2 regions of the Variovorax sp. 54 genome follow, and region 2 is predicted to be linked to the other one. Evidence: riboswitches for the same ligand, from Rfam matches in the RefSeq annotation. Region 2 holds a riboswitch; the other holds the start of a gene.
What was found. Region 2 has a riboswitch for cobalamin ahead of CLU95_RS03090 (TonB-dependent receptor). Riboswitches for the same ligand answer to the same signal wherever they lie in the genome.
Positions count from the first base shown of each region.

Region 1: it holds a riboswitch for cobalamin, as region 2 does, so the genes downstream of both, CLU95_RS28825 (TonB-dependent receptor domain-containing protein) here and CLU95_RS03090 (TonB-dependent receptor) in region 2, are expected to answer to the same signal.

Region 1 is NZ_PEFF01000001.1:6,284,436-6,292,567, forward strand. Features, by position in the region: gene CLU95_RS28785 (enoyl-CoA hydratase/isomerase family protein) at 1-289, shown strand, start outside; gene CLU95_RS28790 (malonate--CoA ligase) at 317-1,861, shown strand; gene CLU95_RS28795 (carbon-nitrogen hydrolase family protein) at 1,858-2,868, opposite strand; gene CLU95_RS28800 (helix-turn-helix domain-containing protein) at 3,047-4,012, shown strand; gene CLU95_RS28805 (universal stress protein) at 4,058-4,483, opposite strand; gene CLU95_RS28810 (sulfite exporter TauE/SafE family protein) at 4,557-5,384, opposite strand; gene CLU95_RS28815 (cell division protein ZapA) at 5,674-6,021, opposite strand; gene CLU95_RS28820 (hypothetical protein) at 6,018-6,245, opposite strand; cobalamin riboswitch at 6,377-6,617, shown strand; gene CLU95_RS28825 (TonB-dependent receptor domain-containing protein) at 6,690-8,132, shown strand, end outside.
Region 2 is NZ_PEFF01000001.1:660,942-669,073, forward strand. Features, by position in the region: gene CLU95_RS03080 (energy-coupling factor ABC transporter permease) at 1-450, opposite strand, end outside; gene CLU95_RS03085 (PepSY domain-containing protein) at 524-2,062, opposite strand; gene CLU95_RS03090 (TonB-dependent receptor) at 2,073-4,256, opposite strand; cobalamin riboswitch at 4,387-4,666, opposite strand; gene CLU95_RS03095 (hypothetical protein) at 4,748-4,969, opposite strand; gene CLU95_RS03100 (hypothetical protein) at 5,119-5,526, shown strand; gene CLU95_RS03105 (EI24 domain-containing protein) at 5,496-6,365, opposite strand; gene ybaL (YbaL family putative K(+) efflux transporter) at 6,468-8,132, opposite strand, start outside.

The sequences.
Region 1 (8,132 bases), 5.6 Mb from region 2:
GGCCGCCGGTGTGCATGGCGCGCAGCGGCTGTACGACGCCGGCTTTCTCTTGCACGTGCTGCCCGACGCCGAAGTGCCCGCCGCCGCGCAGGCGCATGCCGCGCGCATCGCGGCGCTGTCGCCGCAGGCCGCGCGCCTGCACAAGGCCACCTTCACCGCACTGAAGAGCGGCGGTGCGGCGGCGCAGCAGTTGCTGGCCACCGCGTATGACTACGCCGACACCGCCGAGCACCGCGAAGGCATCGATGCCTTCCTGGCCAAGCGCCCTCCGAATTTCCGCTCTTCCTGAGCCTGCCGTTCGATGATGACGAAGATGATGAAGACGAAGTCCTCCCCCAACGCCAACCTGTTCGCCGCCTTGCGCGCGGCCTTTCCCGCCGACCTCGACGCCATCGCGGTCGAGACCGAGAACGGCCTGCATTACTCGTGGCGCGACCTCGACCGCGCCAGCGCGATGATCGCCAACCTGCTCGACGGCCTGAAGCTCGAGAAGGGCGCACGCGTCGCCGTGCAGGTCGAGAAATCGGTCGAAGCCATGCTGCTGTACCTCGCGACCCTGCGCGCGGGCTACGTGTTCCTGCCGCTCAACACGGCCTACCAGAGCGCAGAGATCGAGTACTTCATCGGCAACGCCGAGCCCGCCGTGGTCGTGTGCACCGGCCGCAACGCGGCCTGGGTGCGCCCGATTGCCGAAGCGGCCGGCACGCGCCATGTGTTCACGCTGGACGACGACCGCACCGGCACGCTGCTCGATGCTGCAGCGCGCTGCAGCGACCGCCACACCGTCGCCATCAAGAAGCCCGACGACCTCGCCGCCATCCTGTACACCAGCGGCACCACGGGCCGCAGCAAGGGCGCGATGCTCACGCACCGCAACCTGCTGTCGAACGCCGAAGTGCTCAAGACCTATTGGGGCTGGAAGAAGGGCGACGTGCTCATTCACGCGCTGCCCATCTTCCACGTGCATGGGCTGTTCGTGGCGCTGCACGGCGCGCTGCTCAACGGCAGCAAGATCATCTGGTTCTCGAAGTTCGACCCGAAGCGCATCGTCGCCAAGCTGCCCGAGGCCACCGTGTTCATGGGCGTGCCCACGCTCTACGTGCGTCTGCTGGCCGAGCCGGGCCTCACGCGCGAGGCGGTGCGCACCATGCGCCTGTTCGTCGCGGGCTCGGCGCCGCTGCTCATCGAGACCTTTGACGAATGGCGCGAGCGCACCGGCCACACGATCCTCGAACGCTACGGCATGAGCGAGACCGCGATGCTCACGTCCAACCCGTACGACGCGAAGAAGGGCGAGCGCCGCGGCGGCACCGTCGGCTTCGCGCTGCCCGGCGTGCAGCTGCGCGTGCGCGACGACGAGGGCAAGGACCTGCCGGTCGACGAAATCGGCGGCATCCAGGTGAAGGGCCCCAACGTGTTCGCCGGCTACTGGCGCATGCCCGAGAAGACGAAGGAAGAGTTCACCGCCGACGGTTTCTTCAAGACCGGCGACGTGGGCAAGATCGATGCACGCGGCTACATCACCATCGTGGGGCGCAGCAAGGACCTGATCATCAGCGGCGGCTACAACGTCTACCCGGCCGAGATCGAGGGCTACATCAACGAGATGGCCGGCGTGGCCGAAAGCGCCGTCATCGGCGTGCCGCACCCCGATTTTGGCGAGGTGGGCGTGGCCATCGTGATCCCCAAGGCCGGCGCCGCGATCGACGCTGACGCCATCGTGGCCGAACTCAAGGCCAAGCTCGCGAACTTCAAGATTCCGAAGCGCTGCTTCGTCGTGCCGGAACTGCCGCGCAACACGATGGGGAAGGTGCAGAAGGCGCTGCTGCGGGCGGAGCACAAGGAACTGTTCGCAGGCTAGGCCTGGACAGTCGCAGGCTCGGGCACGCTGCCCTCAGGCTCCGGCGTGAGCTGCACCACCACGGGCGTGCGCCGCGTCTTGTTCAGCAGCAGCTGCGTGACGTCGGGCCGCGCATAGTGGCCGCTCGGGTCGGCCGCCGCCTTGGCGAGCGCGATCATGCCGAGGTCGATGTCGGCGATCACCAGGCCTTCGGCGTCCTCGGCCAGCGGCGTGCCCAGCGGCGAACCGTCCGGACCGTAGATGCGCGCATGCCCGCCGCCGACGCCCAGCATCTGCCGCTTGCCGTCGTCGGTGCACATCAGCTCGCTCATGGCCTTCGACACCGTGGCGCAGGGCGCGATGACGAAGCAGCCGCCCTCGACCGCATACACCTGGCTCGCGGCGTTGTTGACCTCATGGCCCAGCGCGTAGGCCGCGCCGCGGTAGAGCGAAAAGCTCGGCCATGCGCCGCAGTGGATCTGCTCGTTCTGCGAATACATCGCGTACTTGCTCAGCGGCTGCAGATGCTCCCAGCAGCACAGCGAGCCGATGTTGCCCAGCGGCGTCTCGACCACATGCAGGTCGGCGCCGTCGCCTTCGCCGAACACGGTGCGCTCCACGTGCGTGGGCTTGAGCTTGCGGCGCGTCTGCACCGTGCGGCCCTGGTCGTCGATCAGCGCCTGCGCGATGTACAGGCTGCCCGCGGCTTTCTCGCTGTAGCCGAGCGACAGCCAGATCTTGTGCTGGCGCGCCGCGGCCTGCAGGCGCTCGAACTCGGGCGAGCCGATGACCAGCGAGTTGTCGTGGTAGCGCTGCACGAACTGCATGCCCCACGCCGGCGAATCGAGCCAGACCCACCACGGGTAGCCGGGCACCCAGGTCTCGGGAAAGGCGATGAGCTGCACGCCCTGTTGCGCGGCCTGCGCCATCAGCTCGATGGTCTTGTCGATGGTGGCGTCGAGGTCGAGGAACACGGGTGCGGCCTGCACGGCGGCGACGCGGAGCTTGGGGTGGACGGTGGTCGGCATGGGGTGTTCTCCAGGGGCAATGAACGTAACGAAATCCCCGCCGTGCGCACCGGGTTTGCGCGGTGGCATGCGGGTTGCATGAAGCGTAGATTCGCGCCGCCGGAACGCCTTGACCCGGATTGGCGGCGTTCTTGTTCCAGCGTTGCATGTGCCTTGCGAAGGCCTTCCGAGGACCCCGATGACCCATCTGCTCAGCACCGATGCCGTTTCGCGCGACCAGCGGCTCGCGTACTGGACCGACATGATCTGCAACGTCTACGTGCAGCTCGAATGCGATGCGGTGCGCCCCGGTGACGGCGGCGACTTCGAGGGCAGCATCCGCCAGCACGCGCTGCCCGGCCTCGGCATGTCGGTCGTGACCTCGCGGGCGCAGAAGGTGGTGCGCACGCCGCGCCACATCGCCGCGTCGAGCGACGACTGCTTTCTTGTCAGCATCCAGGCGCGCGGGCAAGGCGTGGTGCGCCAGGACGGGCGCGACGCCGTGCTCGGCGCCGGCGACTTCGCGCTGTACGACAGCACGCGGCCTTACGAGCTGCTGTTCGACCAGCCCTTCGAGCAGATCGTGCTCAAGCTGCCCGGCGAGCGGCTGCGCAGCGAGCTGCGCGACACCGAGGCGCTCACGGCCACCACCGTGTCAGGGCGCGAGGGTGCGGGGCACCTGCTGCTGGGCATGATCCGCACGCTGCGCGAGGACTTCGACGCGCTGCAGCCGGCCTCGGCGCTGGCGGTGGCGCATGGCGTGCAGAACATCCTCGTGGCCGGCCTGCAGACGCTGCCCGCGGCGCACGCACCGGCGCTCAGCAACCTCACGGCGTACCACCTGGGGCGCGTGAAGCAGCGCATCGACGAGCAGCTGGCCGACCCGACGCTGTCGGTGGGCACGCTGGCGGCGCAGCTGGGCATGTCGGTGAGCCATATCCACCGCGTGTTCAAGAGCGAGCCGCTGACGCCCTCGCAGTACATCTGGGAGCGCCGGCTTGACGCGTGCAGCCGCGACCTGCTGGAGCCGCGCCTGGCAGGGCGGCCGGTGGGGGAGATCGCGTATGGGAGGGGGTTCAACGACGCGGCGCATTTCAGCCGCGCGTTTCGCGAGCGCTTCGGATGTTCGCCGCGCGAATGGCGGCGGCAGCGCTCGCAACCATGACCGCGGCCACGGCGCATCGGCCGTCGCCGGGGTGACCGGGTCTTCTTACTGGACCAGCAGCACCGAGATGTTGGTCTCTGCCACGACCTTGGTCGCGACCGAACCCATCAGCGCGCGGCCCAGGATGCCGTGGCCGTGCGTGCCGAGCACGATCAGCTCGGCCTTCGATTCGGTGGCCGACTTGAGGATTTCTTCAGACGCGTGGCCGTGGCGTGCGTCGGCTTTGTAGTTGGTCACGCCCTTGTCGGCGAACCAGGCCTTCACCGGGTCGAGCACCTTGGCGTTTTCCTCGGCGTAGTAGTCGGCGACGATCTCCTTGCTGAGGTGTCGCGCCACGTGGCCGGAGATGCCCGTGCAGACATTCACCACCACCAGCTCATGGCCGTCCACGAACATGGCGCGGTTGGCGAGCAGGTAGTTGAGGGCTTTTTGCGTGTAGGCGCTGCCGTCGACGGCGATGAGGATTTTCATGGCTTTCCTTATACGACTGTGAAGAACTGCCGCATAGGATGGCACAGGAAAGCCGGGGAGTGTTTGATATGCCTCAGCCCCGCAGGCCCTTCCAGAGCATGTAGGCGGCCAGCAGGTACAGGATGCTCGCGAACACGCGCTTGAGCTTCTTCACCGGCAGGCTGTGCGCGGCCTTGGCGCCCAGCGGCGCGGTGAACACGCTGCAGGCCGCGATCACCACGAGCGCGGGCAGCCAGATGTAGCCGAAGGCGCCGGCCGGCAGGCCCTGCACCGACTGGCCGCTGAGCACATAGCCCAGCACGTTGGCCACCGCAATCGGAAAGCCCAGCGCCGCGCTGGTTGCCACCGCGTTGTGGATCGCGACGTTGCACCAGGTCATGAACGGCACGCTGATGAAGCCGCCGCCCGCGCCCACCAGGCCCGAGATGAAACCGATGGTGCCGCCCGCCGCGAGCTGGCCGCCGGTGCCCGGCATCTGGCGTGTCGGCTTGGGCTTCTTGTCGAGGAACATCTGCGTGGCCGAGAAGCCCACGAACAGCGCGAAGAAGATGGCCAGCGCCGTGCCCTTGAGCAGCGCGAACACGCCCAGGCTGCCCGCGAGGCTGCCGATGACGATGCCGGGTGCCAGGCGTTGCACGATGTCCCAGCGCACCGCGCCGCGCTTGTGGTGCGCGCGCACGCTGGACACCGACGTGAAGATGATCGTCGCCATCGAGGTCGCGATCGCCATCTTCACCGCGAGGTCGGCCGGCACGCCGCGCTGGCCCATGATGATCGTGATGAACGGCACCATCAGCATGCCGCCGCCGATGCCCAGGAGGCCCGCGAGGAAACCGGTGCCCAGGCCGAGCGCGGCGAGTTCGGCGATCAGGAGCGGGTCGAGCAGGGCGGTGAAGTTCACGGGGTGTTTGGAAAAAGAGCGGCTGAAAAAGCAACGGCCCCGTGCGGTGAAGCAGGGGGCCGTGGCGGGAAAAGGTGTCTGCAGATGGTGTGCCGGACCCGCATCCTGAACCAGGGTTCAGGTGGGCGAGGGCAGCAAGACTTCGGGTTCATCTGACGCGAGATGATCACGCCCGTCTAGCGATGTACCAAGCCCGGCTCCGGAGAGCATTGGAACAAGGAAATATTAAGCCCGACACGTCTGCAGACGAAGTGGATTTTACGCCCCGTCTGCGTCGTGCCGCGTGCCTTCAGAGCAAATGTCCATCGCCCGCCAGGGCTTGATCGAGTCTTTGAATGAGCTGGGCGGCCTGCGGGTCGGTGTCCCCGGAGGTTTCGCCGGTGCTGGCGGTGGCTGCGACGGCAACCGCAGGGGCCGGTGCGGCGGCAGCAGCGGCCTGCTGTGCCGCGAGATCGAAAGCCAGGTTCAGCGAGGCGAGCACGGCGATGCGGTCGCGGGCCTTCACCTTGCCTGCGTCGCGGATCTTGCACATGGCCGCGTCCACGCGGTCGACGGCCTCGCGCAGTTGCGCCTCGCCGCCGTCGGGACAGCCGAGCAAATAGCTCTGGCCCATGATCTGTACTTCAATCTGCTTCATGCGTGATGGGAATCTTCGGAAGGGGGTTCGGCCGGCAGCCGTTCCAGCAGGGCATCGAGGCGGGTGCGGGCCGCGGCGAGCCGCGACTTCAGGCCGTCGCGTTCACGCGTGAGCGCATCGACCTGTTCCTGCAGCAGCGCATTGGTGCGCTGCACCTCTTCGTGACGCACGAGCAGGCGTTCCACACGCTCGGCGATCTGGTCGATGGGGCTGGAGGCGGGCATGGTTGGCGATTGTAGTTTCCCGGGAATTCGGAAGGTCTGGCGCACCGCGCGGGCGCGCGCCGGACGTGGCCGAGATTCTGGGGCCTGCGCCGCCGGTGATCAAACCCGGTGTGGCGTGCGCGCCCCGTGGGCCTAAAATCCTGTCCGTTGGTGCTCGCGGCGTGGTTCGCACGGCGCAGTTCAACGGGAAGCAGGAGTGGACGCCCCCCGGGGCCGAAGCCGCCTGCGCTGCCCCCGCAACGGTCAAGCAGACGACGCCGCAAGGCGTCACCCCTTTCCATCCAGCCACTGGGCGCTCTGAAACAGGCGCCTGGGAAGGCGGCAAAGGGTCGATCTGCCAGCCCGGATACCGGCCAACAAGGCGGCTGCCGCATCGGCAGCCATGACGCCCATGGCGCCGGCGGGGAAGCCGGCCAGGGCATAGAAGTTCGTTCGGTTCACCCCATGATTTCCTGTGTTTCCCTCTCCAGCGGCCGCGCCAGCGCGCGCCGCAACCGTCCCGCGTGCCTGCCGCTGACACTTGCCCTGGCCTCGGCCTTCGGCGGCCTGGCCCTGGTGCCGCTGGCTGCGCAGGCGCAAGCCGCCGCAGCAGCATCTGCCACGCTCGACGAGACCGTCGTCACCGCCAACCGCACGCCGCAGGCGCTGTCGGACCTGGTGGGCGATGTCTCCATCGTCGACCGCAAGACCATCGAGCGCAGCGGCGCGACCGGCGTGGCCGACGTGCTGGCGCGCCTGCCCGGCATGGAGCTCTCGCGCAGCGGCGGCGTGGGCAACGCCACCAGCCTGTTCATCCGCGGCGCCGAATCGCGCTTCACCGCGGTCTACCTCGACGGCGTGCGCATCGACTCGCAATCGACCGGCGGCGCCGGCTGGGAAGGCATTCCGCTGTCGCAGATCGATCGCATCGAAGTGCTGCGCGGCCCGGCCGCCGCGGTGTACGGCTCGGACGCCGTGGGCGGCGTGATCCAGCTCTTCACCAAGCGCGGCGAAGAGGGCGTGTCGCCCTACGCCGGCATCGGCTTCGGCAGCCACGGCCTGCGCCGCATCGAAGGCGGCGTGAGCGGCAAGTCGGGCCTGCTTGATTACTCGTTTGGCGTGGCACATGAAGAAAGCAAGGGCTTCAACATCCAGCCCATCGCCAAGCGCACGCCCTCGAAAGACGGCTTCACCAACCCCGACCGCGACGGCTACCGCAGCACCTCGGGCAACCTGAAGCTGGGTTTCCAGATCACGCCCGACCAGCGCATCGACGCCACCTTGCTCACCAGCAACACCGAAGCGGCCTACGACCCGTCGGTGAGCTTTCGCACCAAGCTGCCGATCACCTTCCGCGACGATGTGTCGACCAACGAGCTGCGCACCGCCGGCCTGACCTGGTCGGCCAAGTGGAACGACATCTACAGCACCCGCCTGCAGGTGACCGATTCGCAGACCGTCTACAAGACCCAGCCTTCGTTCTATCGCACCGAAACCCGCCTGCGCGGCTACCTGTTCCAGAACGAATTCCGCTTTGGCGCGCACCTGGTGACCGCCACGCTCGAGCGCCGCGAAGACGCGCTCGAAAACGCGCCGACCACCTCGGCCAAGCTGTTCTCGCGCGACCGTTCGCAGAACGCCGCCGCACTGGGCTACGGCTACGTGAAGGGCCCGCATTCGCTGCAGCTGCACGTGCGCCACGACGACGACAGCGAGTTCGGCGGCAAGACCACCGGCAGCGCCGCCTACGGCTACGCCATCACGCCGAGCCTGCGCGCCACCGTGTCGGCCGGCACCGCGTTCCGCGCGCCCACGCTGTACCAGCGCTTCAGCGAGTACGGCCTGGCAAGCCTGCAGCCCGAATCGAGCCGCAACGTCGAGCTGGGCCTGCAGTACACGGCCGGCGCC
Region 2 (8,132 bases):
CAGCTTGAAGGCCTGCTGGTAGCTGATGTCCACGTAGGCCATGTTCGCCGGAATGATGCGGCGTGCCAGCGCGGCGGTGGCGAACAGCGGCACAAGCAAGGTCGTGACGTTCATGCCGTACTGCGGCAGGTCCGGTGGCGCGAAGAACAGGCTCTGGATGAGCAACCCGCCCGCCAGGCCGATGGCCGCAGGCGCGAGCCCGAAGAGGAGCATCAGCGTGGTGCCCAGGATCAGGTGCACTTCAGAGACGCCCACGGGATGGTGCGGGAACACCTCGAAGAAGCAGAACACGAGCATCACGGTGAAGACCGAGCGCAGCGCCAAGCCGATGGGGCCGTCCTTCAGCAAGGTGTCGAAGGCGACTTTGCCTGTGTAGGCCAGCGCAGCCGCCCCTGTGGCATAGCTGAGGAAGATCTTGGATCCGTCGACGAGTCCGGGTTCGATGTGCATCGCGCACCTCCTGAAATGCACCGAAGTGCGAAAGTTGATTGTTGGGGGATGGACCGGCTTGCGCAAGTCCCCGTCATGAAACCCGGGAGCCTTGCAGCCCCCGCTGAACGGGCGATGGCTGTGGCTTGCGCCGCAGCCGCCGCCAGCCGATCACCACGCCGCTCGCCGAAGCGACGACGCCGATGATCGACAGGAACCACACCACGAAATCCCAGGCCGGCCGGTACTGGATGAGCCAGGGAAAGTCGAGGCTGTGCGCGGCGTTGAAGAGCCAGCGGCGCAACCGCGCGTTGCGGTCGTTGCTGCCGGCCACCTGGCCGCTCGTGGGGTCGATGTAGAGCCAGCTGCGCGCGGCGTCGTTGAATTCGAGCCGCCACACGGGCAGCACGCGCGTGCGGTGGTGGCCGTACCAGTGAAAGTCTTCGTGCGTCTGCAGCGTGGCCTGCGTGATCGTGGCGCCGGGGCGCAGGCGTGCGGCGGCGCGCTCGATGTCTTCGCGGGCGATGGCGGCCGGTGCGCCGGTCGCTGCATTGATCACCTGCACGCGGGCCTGCGCGTCGCGCAGTTGCAGCAACGGCTTGCCGTCGAACCACATCAGCAGCGCCTCGCGCGGTGCGTCAGCGCCCTCGCCTGTCGGCAGCACCGCTGGCGGCCAGGGGAACGGCGATGCGCCGGCGCCCGTGTAGCGCGCCATCGCTGCGGCATCGGCGGGTCCGCGCTGGAACCAGCCATTCGGGTTCATCGAGAGCCAGCCGCTCACGATCCAGGTCAGCACGAAGAACCCGCCGATGAGCCCGGCGATGTGGTGCCAGGCCATCCAGCCGGTGTACGGCGTGACCGCGCCGCTGCGAAAGCGTCGACGCAGCCGGATGCGCAGGATGCCGATGACGATGCCCGTCACGGCCGAGACGATGCAGGCGGCCGACAGCCACACGACCACGTCGTGCCACAGCGGCGGGTCGGCGCGCAACGGCGTGAAGTAGATCCAGTGCGGCACGGCGCCCAGCCAGTTCCAGAAGCGCTCGGTGCGCGTGGTGTCGCGCACCACCTCGCCGGTGCGCGAAGACACGTACAGCTCGGTGCCCGCCACGTCACCGACGTCGATGCGGTGCAGCGGACGCAGCGGGTTCAGGCCCTGCGGCACGGTCCACTGGTCGCGCTCCAGCGTCTCGGCCCAGCGTGCACCGGGCTGCGCGGAGAAGTCGCGGGCGATGGCCTCGGCCTGCGCCGCATCGACCGGGCCGAGCACACGGCCATCGCGCGCGGACACGGCATGCCGCCCGCCGCGCGCATCGACGATGCGCCACACGGGCTGCGCGTCGGCACCGGCCTGCATCTCGAGCGCCATGCGGCGGGGCTGCTGCGCGCGCACCGCGGGCGGCAAGGCATCGAGCGCGGCGGACGGCGTGACCACCGCCTGCGCGAAGCGCACCGGGCCGAGCCCCGCGAGCCGCTCTTCGTCGGTGAGGTTCGGGTACCCCACGTACATCATGACCACGCCCGAGACGAACCACATGACGAACAGCAGGCAGCCGCCGATGCCCAGCCATCGGTGCGTCCAGTACAGCGCCCGCCGCAGCGGGGGCCATGCGCGTTGCCATGCGGTGCTCATGAGGCCTTGCTCAGAAGTTCACCAGCGCCGACAGCTCGAACGAGCGCGGCCGGCCCAGCAACCACTGGTTGCCGCCGTTCGAAAACGAGACCGGGTACTTGCGGTCGGCCAGGTTGAAGGCGCGCAGCGCGAGCTTGAGCGACGGGTTCGCCTGCCAGCTCACGCCCGCATCGGCCACGGTGTACGAACCGATCTGCCGCGTGTTGGCCGCATCGACCTGCCGCGCGCCGACATGGCGCACGCCGAACTCGGCCTCCCACTGCGGCAGGAAGCGCCAGTGCAGCCACAGGTTGGCCGCCACCTCGGGCACGCCAGCCGGCGTGTTGCCCGCGCGCGAGACCAGCGACTTGCCGACCGCTTCGTTGAAGTCGTCATAGCGCGCACGCAGCCGCGCGGCGTTGGCTTCGAGCCGCAGCGTGGAGGTCAGCGCCAGGTCGAGCGTGGCCTCGATGCCTTCGGACGACTGCTTGCCGACCTGCTGGGTGAGGGTCGGGTCGTTCGCGTCGCGCGACAGCAGCTTGTCCTTCTCGATGCGGTAGGCGGCCACGCTCCACGCGCCGCGGCCTTCGGCCAGCTGGCGCTTGTAGCCCACCTCGACCTGATTGCCGGTGCTGAGTTCAAACGGCACCTGCGTGGCCGACGTGCTGATGAGCCCGGTGAGCGGATCGGCCGCGCGCGCCACCTGCGCATAGAACGACTGCGCGGCGTCTGGCGCGTAGACCACACCGAGGCGGCCGGTGGCGTACTCGAAGGTCTTGTCCAGGCGCGGGGCGCGGTTCTGCGGATCGGTGCGCACGATCTTCGCGTGGTCCCAGCGCAGGCTGCCGACCACCGACCACTGCGCGTTGAAGGCCAGCTTGTCTTCGGCGAAGAAGGCGTAGGTGCTCGTCTTCGTCTTGTAGCGCGGCAGGTAGGCCGTGGGCGACACGTAGTAGCCGGGATTGAAGACAAAAGCGTCGACCACCGAGCGCCCGCCGTAGGGCGTGTCGCTCGAATTCAGGAAGTCGATGCGGTTCACGTCGAAGCCCACCAGCATCTGGTTCTTCAGGCCGAACAGCGCGTGCTTGAAGGTGGCGTCGGTGCGGTTGCCGATCTGCTCCTGGTCGTGGCCGATCTCCAGGTAGTCGCCGCGCGTCACGCGGTTCGTGGCGGCGCTGTAGGTGTAGGTTTCGCTGTCGCGCCAGTGGCGCTTGCTGTCCAGGCGGTAGAGCTGGTTGCGCACGGTGACGGCGTCGTTGGGCGTCCACTGCGCATCGAGGCGGGTCCAGCGGTCGCGGTACTTGACCTCGGCGTCGTCGAGGTTGTAGTTCTGCTCGCGGTTCAGGCTGCTCACGCGGCCGTTGATGAGCGGCACGCCGAAATAGCGCTGCGGCGTCTGGCGGCCCTCGTCGTGCGAGAGCGTGAACTGCAGCTGCGGCGACACATCGAGCCGCACCGCGCCGCCCACGGCCAGGCTCTCGGCCTCGCCGCGCACCATGAAGCCGTCGGTCCTGCGGTGGCTGATGTCGAAGCGGTACGAGAGCATGTCGTTGATCGCCCCGCCGCTGCCGAAGGCGACCTGGCGCGTGGCGTCGGAGCCCACGGTCACGAGCGCTTCGTTGCGAATCGGGCCGCGCGTGGGCTTCTTGGGCACCACGTTGATCGCGCCGCCGATGGCGCCCTCGCCGAACATCACCGAGGCGGCGCCGCGCAGCACCTCGATGCGGTCGGTCGACCAGGTGTCGAACGGGAAGGTGACGGTGCCCGCGCCCACGTACAGACGCGTGCCGTCATACAGCTGCATCACCGAGCCGTGGCCGTTGAAGCCGCGCGCCGACAGCGACGAGCCGCCGTTGCCCGGCGCGGGCGAGCCCGTGATGCCGGTGGCGCGGCTCGCAGCCTCGACCACCGACACGTCGCCGCGCGCGCGGATGGTGTCGCCGGTGAGCACCTCGATGCTGGCCGGCGTTTCGAGTGGCGTGAGGCCCAGGCGGCTGCCGGTCTGCGTGGGCTCGTCCAGGGCCAGCGGCGTGTGGCGGCTGGCTTCGACCTGCACGGGCGCGAGGCTGGGGCGGCCCGCCGTGTCGCCCGACTGGGCCAGAGCTGGCCCGCATGCGAGGCCGAGCCCCAATGAAATGCCTGAAAGACCCGAAAGGCGTGCCCGTTGCAGGGGCAGGCCCGGGCGATCGCGCAAGGGCAGCGATGCCTGATTCATCCGATTTCTCCTCCGGCCCGCGTCCCCGCAGGCTCCTGACCGATCGAGGACGAAGAGGGAGAAGAGACTGAGGGCGGTGCCGTTTCGCGCGAGGGGAAAGGGCAGGCCCGGACACGCACTCCCGCAGCGTCCGAAGGCGGTTGCGAAGGCCGGTATCCGGGCTCGCGGAGTGCGTCGAAAGGTGCATGCACCTCGACGCCGAAACCCTCGCCTTCCCACGCCGAAGCGCAGTGGCTGCCCATGCAAGAAAGCGCATGAGCCTGAGGGTGTCGATATCCGCTGACCGTTGCGGGGGCAGCGCAGGAATGGAAGCGTCGATCAAAAAGACGACGCCTCGCACCTGCTTCCCGTTTAACCCCGCCGCCAGTCCTGTGACTGGTCGTGCAGGGCACCTTCGAACCGTGGGGTGGTGGACGACACCGGTGTGAACCAATGTTTCCAACCGCCGGGATTATAGGGAGCGCCCTGCGGCGGCGCCCTCATGGGCCCCGTCAGACGGGCTTGCCGTCGGGCCCGAACAGCCGCCGCAACACCGCCACGCCGGCCACCAGCGCGTTCGAATAGGTGGCGTAGGGCTCGTGGGCGGCTTCGAGCGGTACGTACACGTGGGTGGAGTCGCCGGTCGAGCCGTCCACGGCTTCCATCAGCACCCAGTAGAACTCCCCTTCTTCCAGTTCGTGGACGGTGAGTGCGATGTCTCTCGGCGAAGGCATGTCGGTCGGAAATGAAACAGGGAATGAACCCGCCTTTGAACGGGCTGGGGGCTGGCGCGGTTGTCAGTACTAGGGCTTCTCCTACAGTGCTTGTACGCCGCTCGGCCTAATGTTAGGGGTGGGGAGCTGCATCAGAACAAGGAGTCAGCATGAAACATTTCACGCTTGAACCCAACATGCGCGCCAGTTTCGGCGGCGCGTTCTACCCGACCGGCTTCTCCCTGGTGATGTTCCCGAGCATCGAAGACGCCAGCCGCATCGGCCACGGGCTGATCGAGAAAGGCATCGTGAGCGGCGACGAGGTCTACCTGATACCGGCCGAAACCGTCCTGGCGGAAATCGCGCCGACCGTGCATGCCTCGCACAGTCCCCTGCCCTCCGCCGGCACCGACGGCGCCACGGTGCGCGCCTTCATCCATCTGGCCCACGAAGGCCACACGGGCCTGTTGATCCGCACCAAGGACGGCGCCACCACCGAGCGCGTGATGGAACTGGTGCGTACCGTGCCCTACTCGATCGCCGAGCGCTACCGGACGCTGGTGATCGAGGACCTTTGAACGCCGGCTGAAGCGCCGGCGTCAGCCTGGCGCTCCGCCTCCATACCTCGGTAGCCGAGGTGGCAGGCGCCTGCGCCCAGCAACGCAGGCAGCAGCAGATTCACCACGGGCACGAGCGCCAGCAGCAGGATCAGCACGCCGAACACCACCATCGCCCCGCGCTGGCGGCGCACGATCCGCATGCGCTCCTCGCCGTTCGCGATGCCGGCAAGCGCGGGCCCCAGCAGAAAGCGCACGTTAAGGTAGGCGAGCAGCAGGAACAGCAGCACGCCGTTGACCACCGGCACCAGCAGGCACAGCAGCATGCCCAGGCTTGCGCCCAGCCACGGCCCCAACCAACCGCGCACGCCGGCCAGCCAGCCCGAGGGCTCGGGCCGTGGCTGCGCCAGCAGCGCCGGGTAGCGCGCCTGCACGCGCTCGCGCACCGGGCCCAGCAGCGCCCAGCGCAACGCCAGCCGGATGGTGGCGACGATGACGCCGACGTACATCACCACCAGCACCGCGACCGTGAGCACCGCCGCGTAGAGCAGCAGCATCGCCAGCGCAGGCGCAATGCCCGCCATGCCCGCGACGCTCCCTCCGGTGCCTCCCGTGCCGGGCAGCAGGCCGAGCACCGCACCGCCCATCACGACGAAGACCGACACCACGCCGGCCGCCGTTCCGATCGGCTGGAAGTGACGGTAGAACACCCAGCTCCACACCGCGAAGACCAGCAGGCACAAGCCCGCGGAACGCAGTGCGATGCCGGGACGCAGGCTGGAGCGAAAGGCCAGCGCCAGGCAGACCAAAGACTCGCGCACAGCGCCGAGCAACGAATGCCATCGGGCTTTCAGTGACATGGGATGAGGAAAAAAGAGATCGGTGAAATGTGCGGGGGCATGCCGTGGCCAGGAGATGACGCCCGACCGGCGCGACCCGCGACAAGCGTATTCAGCCAGCTCTCAAGCCGGCACCGCCATCGCGGCGGCGCGCTGCACCACATCGCGGGCCATGGCCTGGGCGAGTTCCTGTTCGCCCAGGAACACCTTCGCATCGGTTTCGTCGGCCAGCAAACGGGCTTCCTGCTCGTTGTGGCTGCGCACCACGGTCTGGATGGTCGGGTTCAGCGTGCGGGCGGTTTCGATCATCTGGCGCACGTTCATGGCGTCGGGCGTGGCCACCACGAGCACGCGGGCGCGTGCCACATGCGCCTGGATCAGCACCGCCGGATCGGCCGCGTCGCCCCACACGGCCGGAATGCCGGCCTCGCGCAGCTTCTCGACCAGCTCGCGGTTCTGCTCGGCCACCACGTAGGGGATGTCGTTCGTCTCGAGCTCGGCGGCGATGCGCCGGCCCACCCGGCCGTAGCCGACCAGCACCACCTGGCGCGACAGGTACTTGGCCTCGGTGGTCATCGGCAGCTCGGCCAGCGGGTCGCTGCGCATGTCGAGTTCGCGCGCGAATTTCGAATGCGCGTGCAGCCATTTCTGTAGCGGCGCGATCAGGCTGAACCACAGCGGATTGGTGGCAATGGAGATCAGCGCACCCGCCAGCACCAGGCTCTGCCCTTCCACCGGCAGCAGGCCGAGCGACACGCCCAGCCCGGCCAGGATGAACGAGAACTCGCCGATCTGCGCCAGGCTCGCGCTCACCGTGAGCGCCGTGGCCAGCGGGTAGCGGAACACCAGCACCAGCGCACAGGCCGCGAGCGACTTGCCCAGCACGATCACGAGCACCACGGCCAGCACCTGCAGCGGACGCTCCACCAGCACCGACGGGTCGAACAGCATGCCGACCGACACGAAGAACAGCACGGCAAACGCGTCGCGCAGCGGCAGCGACTCCTGCGCCGCGCGGTGGCTGAACTGCGACTCGCGCATCACCATGCCGGCAAAGAAGGCGCCCAGTGCGAACGACACACCGAACAGCGCCGCCGAGGCGAAGGCGATGCTCACGGCCGCCGCCACCACGCACAGCGTGAACAGCTCGCGCGAACCGGTGCCCGCGACCTGCCAGAGAATCCACGGGAACACGCGCCGCCCGACCACGAGCATCAGCGCCACGAAGCCGCCAACCTGCAGCAACGTGAGGCCCAGCGTCTGCCAGACCGGCGCGCCGTTGGTGTCGGCGTTGGTGCCGCCCAGCGCGCCCGCCAGCGGCGGCAGCAGCACGAGCACCAGCACCATCGCGAGGTCTTCGACCACCAGCCAGCCGATGGCGATGCGGCCGGTAAAGGAATCGAGGATGCCCAGGCTTTCGAGTGCGCGCAGCAGCACCACCGTGCTCGCCACCGACAGCGCCAGCCCGAACACCAGCGCCGCGCCCCAGCTCCAGCCCCACCACACGGCCAGGCCGCCGCCGAGCAGCGTGGCGACCACGATCTGCGCAATGGCGCCGGGCAGCGCGATCTTGCGCACCGCGAGCAGGTCGGTCAGCGAAAAATGCAGGCCCACGCCGAACATCAGCAGCATCACGCCGATCTCGGCCAGCTGCGCGGCAATGCCCGCATCGGCCACGAACCCCGGTGTGAACGGGCCGATGATCACGCCCGCCAAGAGGTACCCCACCAAGGCTGGCAATCGCAACCGCGCCGCGAGAAAGCCGAACACCAGCGCCAACCCCAGGCC